Regions from separate parts of the Nonomuraea sp. NPDC048826 genome, predicted to be linked through region 1. Evidence: predicted binding sites of a transcription regulator. Region 1 holds the regulator's gene; the other holds the start of a gene.
What was found. Region 1 encodes HspR, which represses chaperone genes until heat shock. Its sites were predicted from a motif close to ANTTGAGTCNNNNNGACTCAANT; they were not measured.

Region 1 (5,531 bases):
AGCTCGCCACCGTCAGCCAGAAGATGGGTTCGGCGATCTACGCGCAGAACCAGGGTCAGTCCGCGGGCGGGCCCGAGGGCGCTCCCCAGGACGCGTCCGCCGGCCAGGAGCAGAAGGCCGACGAGGACGTCGTCGAAGCCGAGATCGTGGACGATGAGCCGAAGAAGGACAAGTGAGGCCGTTGCGTGAGAACGGGCATGAGGAGCCGGTGATCCGCGACAACCGCAAGATCGACCCGGAGACGGGGGAGGTAAGGGTGCGCGCCGAGAACGATTCGCCCGAGCAGGACCAGCAGGAGGTGCCGGCCGAGGTCGACGCCGAGCTGCGGGCCCAGCTGGACGAGCGGACGGCCGACCTGCAACGTGTCCAGGCCGAGTACCAGAACTACCGCCGCCGCGTGGAGCGCGACCGGGTGGCCGTGCGCGAGCAGGCCACCGCGGCCGTGCTGGCGGAGCTGCTGCCCGTGCTCGACGACATCGGCAGGGCCCGCGAGCACGGTGAGCTCACCGGGGGCTTCGCGAAGGTGGCGGAGGCTCTGGAGGCGGCGCTCACCAAGCTGGGGCTCAGTTCCTTCGGCCAGCAGGGCGACCCGTTCGACCCGGTCATCCACGAGGCGCTGATGCACAGCTACTCGCCGGACGTGACCGAGCCGACCGCGGTCGGCGTGCTGCAGCTGGGTTACCGGATGGGCGAGAGGGTGCTGCGCCCGGCCCGTGTGGCCGTGGCCGAGCCCGGGGACGCTCCCGCGTCCGATGACGACGACAACTGACAAGGACGAAGGGCCGTAGATGAGCACCAAGGACTACCTGGAGAAGGACTACTACGCCGTCCTTGGTGTGCCCAAGTCCGCCAGCGCCGAAGAGATCAAGAAGGCGTACCGGAAGCTGGCCAGGCAGTACCACCCCGACACCAACCAGGGCGACACGGCCAAGGAGAAGAAGTTCAAGGAAGTCTCCGAGGCCTACGACGTCCTGTCCGACAGCAAGCGCCGCAAGGAGTACGACGAGGCGCGCACGCTGTTCGGGTCCGGGGTGGGCGGCCAGCGTCCGGGTGGCGGCGGCGGCTTCCCCTTCGACTTCGGCGACCTGTTCGGCGGCACCGGTCAGCAGACCGGCCAGGGGACGGGCGACCGGTTCAGCGACCTGTTCGGCGGGCTGTTCAACCGGGGCGGCGGCTCGACCCGCACCACGTCCGCCACCAGGCCGCGCCGCGGGCAGGACATCGAGTCGGAGGTCACGCTGTCGTTCACGGAGGCGGCCGAGGGCGCCACCGTGTCGCTGCGGCTGACCAGTTCCGCCGCGTGCACCGGGTGCAGCGGGACGGGAGCCAAGGCCGGCACCACCCCGCGGGTCTGCCCGACCTGTGAGGGCACCGGCGCGGCCAGCCGCAACCTGGGCAACTTCGCCTTCTCCGAGCCGTGCCGCGACTGCAAGGGCCGCGGCCTGCTGGTCGACGACCCCTGCCCCGTGTGCGAGGGCAGCGGCAGGGCCAAGAGCACCCGGACCATCCAGGCCCGCATCCCCGCCGGGGTGGCGGACGGCGCCCGGGTCAGGCTCAAGGGCAAGGGCGCCCCTGGCGAGAGCGGCGGTCCCGCCGGTGATCTCTACATCGTGACGCACGTCAAGCCGCACCCCGTGTTCGGCAGGTCGGGTGACAACATGACGGTCACGGTTCCGGTGACGTTCTCGGAGGCGGCGCTCGGTGCCGAGATCAAGGTGCCGACGCTCAAGGGGATGCCGGTGACCCTGCGCATCCCCGCGGGCACGCCCAACGGGCGCACGTTCCGCATCCGCGGCCGGGGCGTCACGCGCAAGGACGGCACGAAGGGCGACCTGCTCGCCAGCGTCGAGGTCGTGGTGCCGAAGACGCTCGACGACAAGTCGCGTGAGCTGCTCACGGAGTTCAACACCGCCACCGCGGCCGAGGACCCACGGGCCGAGCTCATTTTGAGAGCCAGAAGCGAGTGAGCCCATGGACGCCAACTATTTCGACCTGTCCGATGACACTCCTGTTTACGTGATTTCGGTGGCCGCGCAGCTGTCGGGGCTGCATCCGCAGACATTGCGGCAGTATGACCGGCTTGGCCTGGTCTGCCCTGGCCGCACGGCGGGGCGCGGCCGCCTCTACTCGACCAGAGACATCATCCAGCTGCGCGAGGTGCAGCGCCTCTCCCAGGAGGAGGGCATCAACCTCGCCGGCATCAAACGGATCCTGGAGCTGGAGAACGAGTCGTTGCGGCTGCGTGAGGAGGTTCACCGGCTGCGCGCCGAGCTTCAGATGATCAAGGCTCTGATCCGTTACGAGCTGCCACCGGGGGCGTAGATGGACTACAAGCTCACTCAGAAAAGTCAGGAGGCGCTCTCGGGGGCCATGCGGCGGGCCGCCGCCGACGGCAATCCCGAGATCTCTCCGATCCACCTGCTGACCACGCTGCTCTCGCAGACGGGCGGCACCGCCGTGCCGCTGCTGGAGGCGGTCGGCGCCGACTGGCGTGCGCTGCGGGCCAAGGCCGAGGAGAGTCTCGCGGCCCTGCCCAAGGCGCAGGGCGCGACGGTGGGGGCGCCCACGAGCTCCCGCCACCTGCTCACGGTGATGAACACCGCCGCCCAGCACGCCAACCGGCTGGAGGATCTGTACGTCTCGACCGAGCACCTGCTCGTGGGCCTGGCCGCCGACGGCGGCCAGGCGGCCGAGCTGCTCAAGTCGGCCGGGGCGACCCCGCAGGCGCTCCTTGACGCGTTCGAGAAGGTACGCGGCCACGCCCGCGTCACCAGCGAGACCCCCGAGGACACCTACCAGGCGCTGGAGAAGTACGGCGTCGACCTGACCGAGCGGGCCCGCGCGGGCAGGCTCGACCCGGTCATCGGCCGCGACTCTGAGATCCGCCGGGTGGTGCAGGTGCTCAGCCGGCGCACCAAGAACAACCCGGTGCTGATCGGCGAGCCCGGCGTCGGCAAGACGGCCGTGGTCGAGGGCCTGGCCCAGCGCATCGTCGCCGGCGACGTGCCGGAGTCGCTGCGCAACAAGCGGCTGATCTCGCTCGACCTGGGCGCGATGGTCGCCGGCGCGAAGTACCGCGGCGAGTTCGAGGAGCGGCTCAAGGCCGTGCTCTCCGAGATCAAGGAGAGCGACGGCCAGGTCGTGACGTTCATCGACGAGCTCCACACGGTCGTCGGCGCGGGCGCCGCCGAGGGCGCGATGGACGCCGGCAACATGCTCAAGCCGATGCTGGCCCGCGGCGAGCTGCGGATGATCGGCGCGACCACGCTCGACGAGTACCGCGAGCGCATCGAGAAGGACCCCGCGCTGGAGCGCCGCTTCCAGCAGGTGTACGTGGGAGAGCCGACGGTCGAGGACACGATCGCGATCCTGCGCGGGCTGAAGGGCCGCTACGAGGCCCACCACCAGGTGCAGATCGCCGACAGCGCCCTCGTCTCCGCCGCGGCGCTGTCCGACCGCTACATCACCAGCCGCTTCCTGCCGGACAAGGCCATCGACCTGGTCGACGAGGCCGCCTCCCGGCTGCGCATGGAGATCGACTCCCGTCCCGTGGAGATCGACCAGCTCCAGCGCGCCGTCGACCGGATGAAGATGGAGGAGCTGGCGCTGTCCAAGGAGACCGACGAGGCCTCCGTGCAGCGCCTGGAGCGCCTGCGCCAGGAGCTGGCCGACCGCCAGGAGGAGCTCAACGCCCTGGTCGGCCGCTGGGAGCACGAGAAGGCCGGTCTCAACAAGGTCGGTGAGCTGAAGAAGCAGCTCGACGAGGCGCGCGGCACCGCCGAGCGGGCGCAGCGCGACGGCGACTTCGAGACCGCGTCCCGGATCATGTACGCCGAGGTGCCGCGCCTGGAGCAGGCGCTGGCGGCCGCGTCCGAGGCCGCCCCGGCCGAGGACGCCATGGTCAAGGAGGAGGTCGGCCCCGACGACATCGCCGAGGTGATCTCGTCCTGGACCGGCATCCCCGCGGGCCGCCTGCTGGAGGCGGAGACGGCCAAGCTGCTGCGCATGGAGGAGGAGCTGGGCAAGCGCCTCATCGGCCAGAAGGAGGCCGTACGGGCCGCGTCCGACGCGGTGCGGCGCAGCCGGGCCGGCATCGCCGACCCCGACCGGCCGACGGGCTCGTTCCTGTTCCTCGGCCCGACCGGTGTCGGCAAGACCGAGCTGGCCAAGGCGCTGGCGGAGTTCCTGTTCGACGACGAGCGGGCGATGACCCGCATCGACATGAGCGAGTACTCCGAGAAGCACAGCGTCGCCCGCCTCGTCGGCGCGCCTCCCGGCTACGTCGGCTACGAGGAGGGCGGCCAGCTCACCGAGGCCGTCCGGCGTCGACCGTACACCGTGGTGCTGCTGGACGAGGTGGAGAAGGCCCATCCCGAGGTCTTCGACATCCTGCTCCAGGTGCTCGACGACGGCCGGCTGACCGACGGTCAGGGTCGCACGGTCGACTTCCGCAACACGATCCTGATCCTGACGTCCAACCTCGGCTCGCAGTTCCTCGTCGACCCGACGCTGACCAACGGCGCCAAGCGCGAGGCCGTGATGGGCGCGGTGCGCAGCGCGTTCAAGCCGGAGTTCCTCAACCGGCTGGACGACGTGATCCTGTTCGACGCGCTCGGTTCCGAGGAGCTGGCGCAGATCGTCGACCTGCAGGTCGACCGGCTCGCGCGGCGGCTGTCCGACCGCAGGCTCACCCTGGAGGTCACGCCCGCGGCCCGCGAGTGGCTGGCCCTGACGGGCTACGACCCGATGTACGGGGCGCGTCCGCTGCGCCGCCTGGTCCAGTCGGCCATCGGCGACAAGCTGGCCAGGGCGGTGCTCTCCGGCGAGATCGTCGACGGCGACAAGGTCCTGGTCGACCTCGGCGACGACGAGCTGACCGTCGAGCGCGCCTGAACCCCGTCGAACGCCCGAGGCCATCCTCCGGGCGTTCGACGTTCCCGCCCGGGTCATCCGCGCGCCCGTTCCTTAAGGTTCGGGCCAGCCTTCCGGCAAGCCGCCTCCCGGCTCCCGCGTGCCTGGCTAGCTTCGCGTTCGTCAGATCACCGAAAACGATCAGGGGGACGAGAAGTGCCGACTCGGAGCATCCGCAGAATTCTTGCCATGGTCACTCTGACCGCGGGGGTCACCTGGCTGGGGGCGGGCCCCGCGGCCGCCGACGACTGCCGGGACTCCAGGACCCGCATGGGCTCGCCCGCGGCGGCGCTCTGCGACGAGCTCGCCAAGGTGCGGCTGAGCGACAGCACCGCCCCGCTGCTCGGGTCGGAGAGCACCCATCTGGCCCTGGGCGCGGTCAGGCTGGCCGAGCACCTCGGCCTGACCGGGCTGGCCACCGCCCACTCCGCGACGGGCCTGTCGGACCTGGGCGGCGTCGTGGCCACCTCGGCCATGCCCGCGCTGCCGGCGCTGCCCGGCGTGACGTCCCTCGCGGGCGCGGCGAACCTGCTCAAGCTGCCCGCCCTGCCCGCGCTGCCCAAGGTGCCCGGTAAGCCGGGGAACTACCGGCGGCTCGCCAACCCCACGAAGGTGGTGCA
Region 2 (5,531 bases), on a different contig from region 1:
CCTATCGGGAGCCGGGGTGGAACGGCAGGTGGCTGAGCCTGCGCAGCACGAAATGCGGCATGATCATGGGGAAACCTTCGAGGGAGAGAACGGTCAGCGGGCCTGGCGGGCGGTCATGCGCCCCATGCGCAGGCGACAACACCGGCCGGATCGGTGAAACGCGTGTCCCTCGGTCATGCTCATGCCAACGACGCCCGGCGCCGGACCTATTCCGCGCTACACCGTGATGTCGATCACCTTGTACGGGTCGCGCAGCGGCCGCACCCGGCCCGCGAAGTCCGCCTTGATCGCCCGCATGAGCGGCCCGGGCTCGTAGAAGCGCCCCTTGGTCTCCCCGTACGGCTGGAGCCAGCCCTTGGCGGCCAGGTCACGCAGGTCACGGGCGGCCTGACCCTGGCTGAGCCTTTCGTCGGCCTGGCAGCGGCTGCGGCGCAGCCGGCGGTTGACGAACACCTCGTAGAGAGCGGAGACGGTCAGGGTGTTGAGGCCGTCGTCCACGACCCGGCCGTGGCGGTGCGGCGGGCCCGGGACCTCATCCCCGGGGTGGGGCCGAGCTGTGGCCGGAGGCGACCCACTCGATCGCGGGCCAGTTCGCCCCCGAGGTCGGCGAGCGGGTGCTGGAGTTCACCGCCTCGCTCCCGTGACGCAGTCGGACGCCCCGCCGTGGCGGGGCGTCCGACTGTGCGGGGTCAGGCGGCCACGCCGCCGGCCACCCGGGCCGGGGTGAGCGCGATCTCCAGGACCTCGCGCACGTCGCTGACCGGGTGGATGGTCAGCTCGTCGCGGACCTCCTGGGGCACGTCGTCCAGGTCCGGCTCGTTGCGGGCCGGGATGAGCACCGTGGAGATGCCCGCCCGGTGCGCCGCCAGCAGCTTCTGCTTGACGCCGCCGATCGGCAGCACCCGGCCGGTGAGCGAGATCTCGCCGGTCATCGCCACGTCGCCGCGGACCTGCCGGCCCGACAGCAGCGAGGCCAGCGCCGTCGTCAGCGTCACGCCCGCCGACGGGCCGTCCTTGGGCACGGCGCCCGCCGGGAAGTGGATGTGCACCGAGCGGTCCTTCAGCGCGGTGACCGGCAGCTCCAGCTCCGCGCCGTGGGACCGGAGGTAGGACACCGCGATCCTGGCCGACTCCTTCATGACGTCGCCGAGCTGCCCGGTCAGGGTCAGGCCGGTCTCGCCGGTCTCCGGGTCGGCCAGCGACGCCTCCACGTACAGCACGTCGCCCCCGGCCCCGGTGACCGCCAGGCCGGTGGCCACGCCCGGCACCGAGGTGCGCTGGGCGTTCTCCGGCAGCGATGACTCCGGCACGAACCTGGGCCGGCCCAGGTAGGTCGTCAGGTCGTCCGCGCCGACCGCGATCGGCAGCTCGTCGCCGGCCGCGATCTTGCGCAGCACGCGGGCGATCGAGCGCTCCAGCGACCGGACCCCGGCCTCGCGGGTGTACTCGGTGGCCAGCCGGCGCAGCGCCGCGTCCTCGACCGTGACCTCCCCGGCCGTCAGCCCGGCCAGCTCCAGCTGGCGGGGCGTCAGGTGGTCGCGGGCGATGGCGACCTTCTCGTCCTCGGTGTAACCGTCGAGCGTGACGACCTCCATCCGGTCCAGCAGCGGGCCGGGGATGGCCTCCAGCACGTTGGCCGTGGCCAGGAAGAGCACGTCGCTCAGGTCGAGCTCGACCTCCAGGTAGTGATCGCGGAACGTGTGGTTCTGCGCCGGGTCGAGCACCTCCAGCAGCGCGGCCGTGGGGTCGCCGCGGTAGTCGGCGCCGACCTTGTCGATCTCGTCGAGCAGCACGACCGGGTTCATCGAGCCGGCCTCGCGGATGGCGCGGACGACGCGGCCGGGCAGCGCGCCCACGTAGGTGCGCCGGTGGCCGCGGATCTCCGCCTCGTCGCGGACGCCGCCGAGCGCGACGCGGACGAACTTGCGGCCCATCGCGCGGGCGACCGACTCGCCGAGCGAGGTCTTGCCGACGCCGGGAGGGCCCGCCAGGGCGAGCACGGCGCCGCTGCGGCGGCCGCCCACCACGCCCAGCCCCCTGTCCTGGCGGCGCTTGCGCACGGCCAGGTGCTCGATGATGCGGTCCTTCACGTCGGACAGGCCCGTGTGGTCGGCGTCCAGCACCTCGCGGGCGCCGGTGATGTCGTAGTTGTCCTCGGTACGCACGTTCCATGGCAGGTCGAGGACCGTGTCGAGCCAGGTGCGGATCCAGCCGGTCTCCGGCGACTGCTCGGAGGTCCGCTCCAGCTTGTCGACCTCCTTGAGCGCGGCCTCGCGCACCTTCTCGGGCAGATCGGCCGCCTCGACGCGGGCGCGGTAGTCCTCCTCCTCGGTCTCGGCCGAGTCGCCGTTGAGCTCCTTCAGCTCCTTGCGCACGGCGGCGAGCTGCTGGCGCAGCAGGAACTCGCGCTGCTGCTTCTCCATGCCCTCCTGGACGTCCTTGCGGATCGTCTCGGCGACGTCCAGCTCGGCCAGGTGCTCGCGGGACCATTCGATCAGCTTGCCCAGCCGGTCGGCGGGGTCGGCGGCCTCCAGCAGCTCGACCTTCTGGGCGGTGGACAGCCACGGCGTGTAGCCGGAGCTGTCGGCCAGCAGCGCGGGGTCGTCGATCTGGTTGACCTGGTCGACCACCTGCCAGGCGCCGCGCTTCTGCAGGATCGTGGTGGCCAGGGCCTTGTACTCCTTGGCCAGCTCGTGGGCGCGCTCGCCCGCGGCCACCGGGTCGACCGTCGCCGCCTCCACCCACAGGGCCGCGCCGGGGCCGGTGGTGCCGGCGCCCACGCGCATCCGGTCGACGCCGCGGACCACCGCGGCGGGCTCGCCACCGGGGAGTCGCCCGACCTGCTCGACGACCGCCCGCACGCCGACCGCGCCGTAGCGGCCGTCGATGCGGGGAACGAGGAGCACCTGCGGCTTGTTGCCACCGGATGCCTGGGCCGCGTCGATCGCGGCGCGCACCTCGGAGTCGGACAGGTCCAGCGGAACCACCATGCCCGGAAGCACGACGGCGTCGTCCAGCGGCAGAACCGGCAGGATCAAGCTCTCACTCATGCGAACTCCAAAGGGTTGAGTTATACCGACTCAATTCATTGGAGCCACGTAATGTTCCCTTGCTTGCCGATGTTCGCTCAGAGCGAGCGTAATGATGTAAGCCGTACCTGAGGGTGAGGGCGGATCAGACCTTGGTCCGACGCGTGGCGGGCGCCCCGCTCGTAGGCTTTGACCGTGTTCTCGGCAGTGCTGGACTCCATCCCCCTGGCGCTCTACCGGGGCGCGGCCGACCCGCCCGCACGCCGGTCCCGCTGGCTGGCCATGCGGATGCCGCGCTGGCTCGGGCTGCTGCCGTTCCGCACGATCGACCTGGTCCGCGTCGCCGACACGCTGCTGGCCCTGATCCTGTTCCTGACCACCTACGACCGCACCGTCAATACAGGCGTCCCGATGGCCCTGGTCTACGTCTCGGCGCTGGGGGTCGCGGTCCCGCTGGTGCTGCGCGACCGGCGGCCGCTGGCGGCCTGGCGCTCCTCGCTGGTGCTGCTCCCCGCGGGGGTCTGGGTCTCGTTCGAGACGGGGGTCCGGTACGAGAGCAATCCCTACACGCCCGAGATGGTGATCTCCTACCTGCTCGTGGCCTACGCGCTGGCGGTGCGCTGCGACCGGCGGATCACCGGCACGGCGTGGGCGGTCAGCGTGCTGGCCACCTGGATCATCTTCCCCAACAGCGTCCCGCTGGGGTCGATCATGGTCGGCGCCGTCATGCTGTTCGGCTACAACGTGCGGCTGCGGCGCAGCGCCACCGAGCGGCTCGTCCTGGAGGAGCGGCGCAGTCAGGAGGCGATGGGCGCCCAGGCCGTGCTGGAGGAGCGCGCCCGCATCGCCCGCGAGCTGCACGACGTGGTGGCCCACCACATGTCGGTGATCGCCATCCAGGCGGAGGCGGTGCCGCTCAAGGCCGCGGGCGACCCCGCCCAGCTGGAGGAGGGTCTGGCGGGCATCCGGGCGCTGTCGCTGGAGGCGATCGCCCAGCTCCGCCAGGTGCTCGGCGTGCTGCGCGACGAGGAGGGCCGCACCGACACCGCCCCGCAGCCCGGCCTGGCCCAGGTCGAGGACCTGATCGCCAACGCGCGGGCGGCCGGGCTGTCCGTGCTGGTCAAACGGCCCGAGTCGCTGGAGGGGGTGCCCCAGGCGGTGGGGATGTCCGCCTACCGGATCGTCCAGGAGTCGCTGAGCAACGCCATGCGCCACGCCCCCGGCGCGACCGTGGTGCTCGACATCGGCCGCGACGACCACGGCGTGCGCCTCCACATCACCAACGGCCCCGGCTCCTCCCCCGCCCGCTCGCCCGGCGCCGGCCACGGGCTCGTCGGCATGCGCGAGCGGGCGGCGCTGCTCGGTGGCACGCTGGAGGCGGGGCCGGTCCCGGTGGGAGGCTTCCAGGTGACCGCGGTGCTGCCGATCGGACGGGGTTCAGCGTGATACGGGTTCTCATCGCCGACGACCAGGGCATGGTCCGCACCGGGTTCACCGTGTTCCTGAGCGGCCAGCCCGACATCGTGGTCGTGGGCGAGGCGGCCGACGGCCTGGAGGCGATCCAGCGGGCCGCCGAGCTGGAGCCCGACGTGGTGCTGATGGACGTGCGGATGCCGGTGATGGACGGGCTGCAGGCCACCCGGCGGCTGCTGTCGTCCGGCTCGGCGTCCAAGGTGCTCATCCTGACCACGTTCGACCTCGACGACTACGTCTACGAGGCGTTACGGGCCGGCGCCAGCGGGTTCCTGCTCAAGGACGCCTCGGCCGTCCAGCTCGCCGAGGCCGTCCGGGTGGTGGCGGCCGGCGACGCGCTCATCTCGCCGGGCGTCACCAAACGGCTCATCCGCGAGTTCGCCCGGCTCGGGCCGCGCCCGGCCCCCGCGGCCGCCCGGCTGAGCGAGCTGACCGAACGGGAGAGCGAGGTGCTCACCCTGGTCGCCCAGGCGCTGTCCAACCAGGAGATCGCCCAGAAGCTCGTGGTGGCCGAGCAGACGGTCAAGACCCACGTGGGGCGGGTGCTGATGAAGCTGGGGCTGCGCGACCGGGCCCAGGCGATCGTCTACGCGTACGAGACGGGGCTGGTGCGACCGGGCGAGTGAGGGGGGTGATGGCTCCGATCCTGGATGCCTCTGGCGTCCGCCCGGTGCCGTGTGTCTTCGGGCGTCGGCCGGTTCGCGCAACCCCTGACCACCGTTCCACGTGTCACCCACGTACCCCCTGAACATCCGCAGATCCCGCATGCTCCCTGGCCTTGGCGGGGTCCGCGTAAGACCAGGCGTCCGCTGTCCCGCCTCCCCCGTGGGCGCCCGTCGTTCCCGCGTTGTCCGGGGCATCCACTGGTCTCGCTGGGTTCTGGACGGGTGACGGGGGGCGGTCGTGGTCGTACAGTCGGCTGATGGACCTGGTCAAGCTGTTCCATGACGTCGTGGAGACGGTGCCCGCGTACCGGGCGTTCCTGGCGGAGCACGGCGTTGACCCCGCCCAGATCCGGACATTTCAAGA

Region 2: a site for HspR is predicted at 3,064-3,086, ahead of lon (endopeptidase La). Genes of this name have one in related genera too.

Annotation. Positions count from the first base shown of each region.
Region 1 is NZ_JBICUQ010000009.1:301,066-306,596, reverse strand. It holds gene dnaK (molecular chaperone DnaK) at 1-176, shown strand, start outside; gene grpE (nucleotide exchange factor GrpE) at 173-769, shown strand; gene dnaJ (molecular chaperone DnaJ) at 789-1,967, shown strand; gene ACGFI7_RS32040 (heat shock protein transcriptional repressor HspR) at 1,972-2,322, shown strand; gene clpB (ATP-dependent chaperone ClpB) at 2,323-4,893, shown strand; gene ACGFI7_RS32030 (hypothetical protein) at 5,101-5,531, shown strand, end outside.
Region 2 is NZ_JBICUQ010000004.1:175,993-181,523, forward strand. It holds gene ACGFI7_RS15315 (hypothetical protein) at 217-498, opposite strand; gene lon (endopeptidase La) at 690-3,050, opposite strand; gene ACGFI7_RS15325 (sensor histidine kinase) at 3,225-4,475, shown strand; gene ACGFI7_RS15330 (response regulator) at 4,472-5,128, shown strand; gene ACGFI7_RS15335 (phenylacetate--CoA ligase family protein) at 5,425-5,531, shown strand, end outside.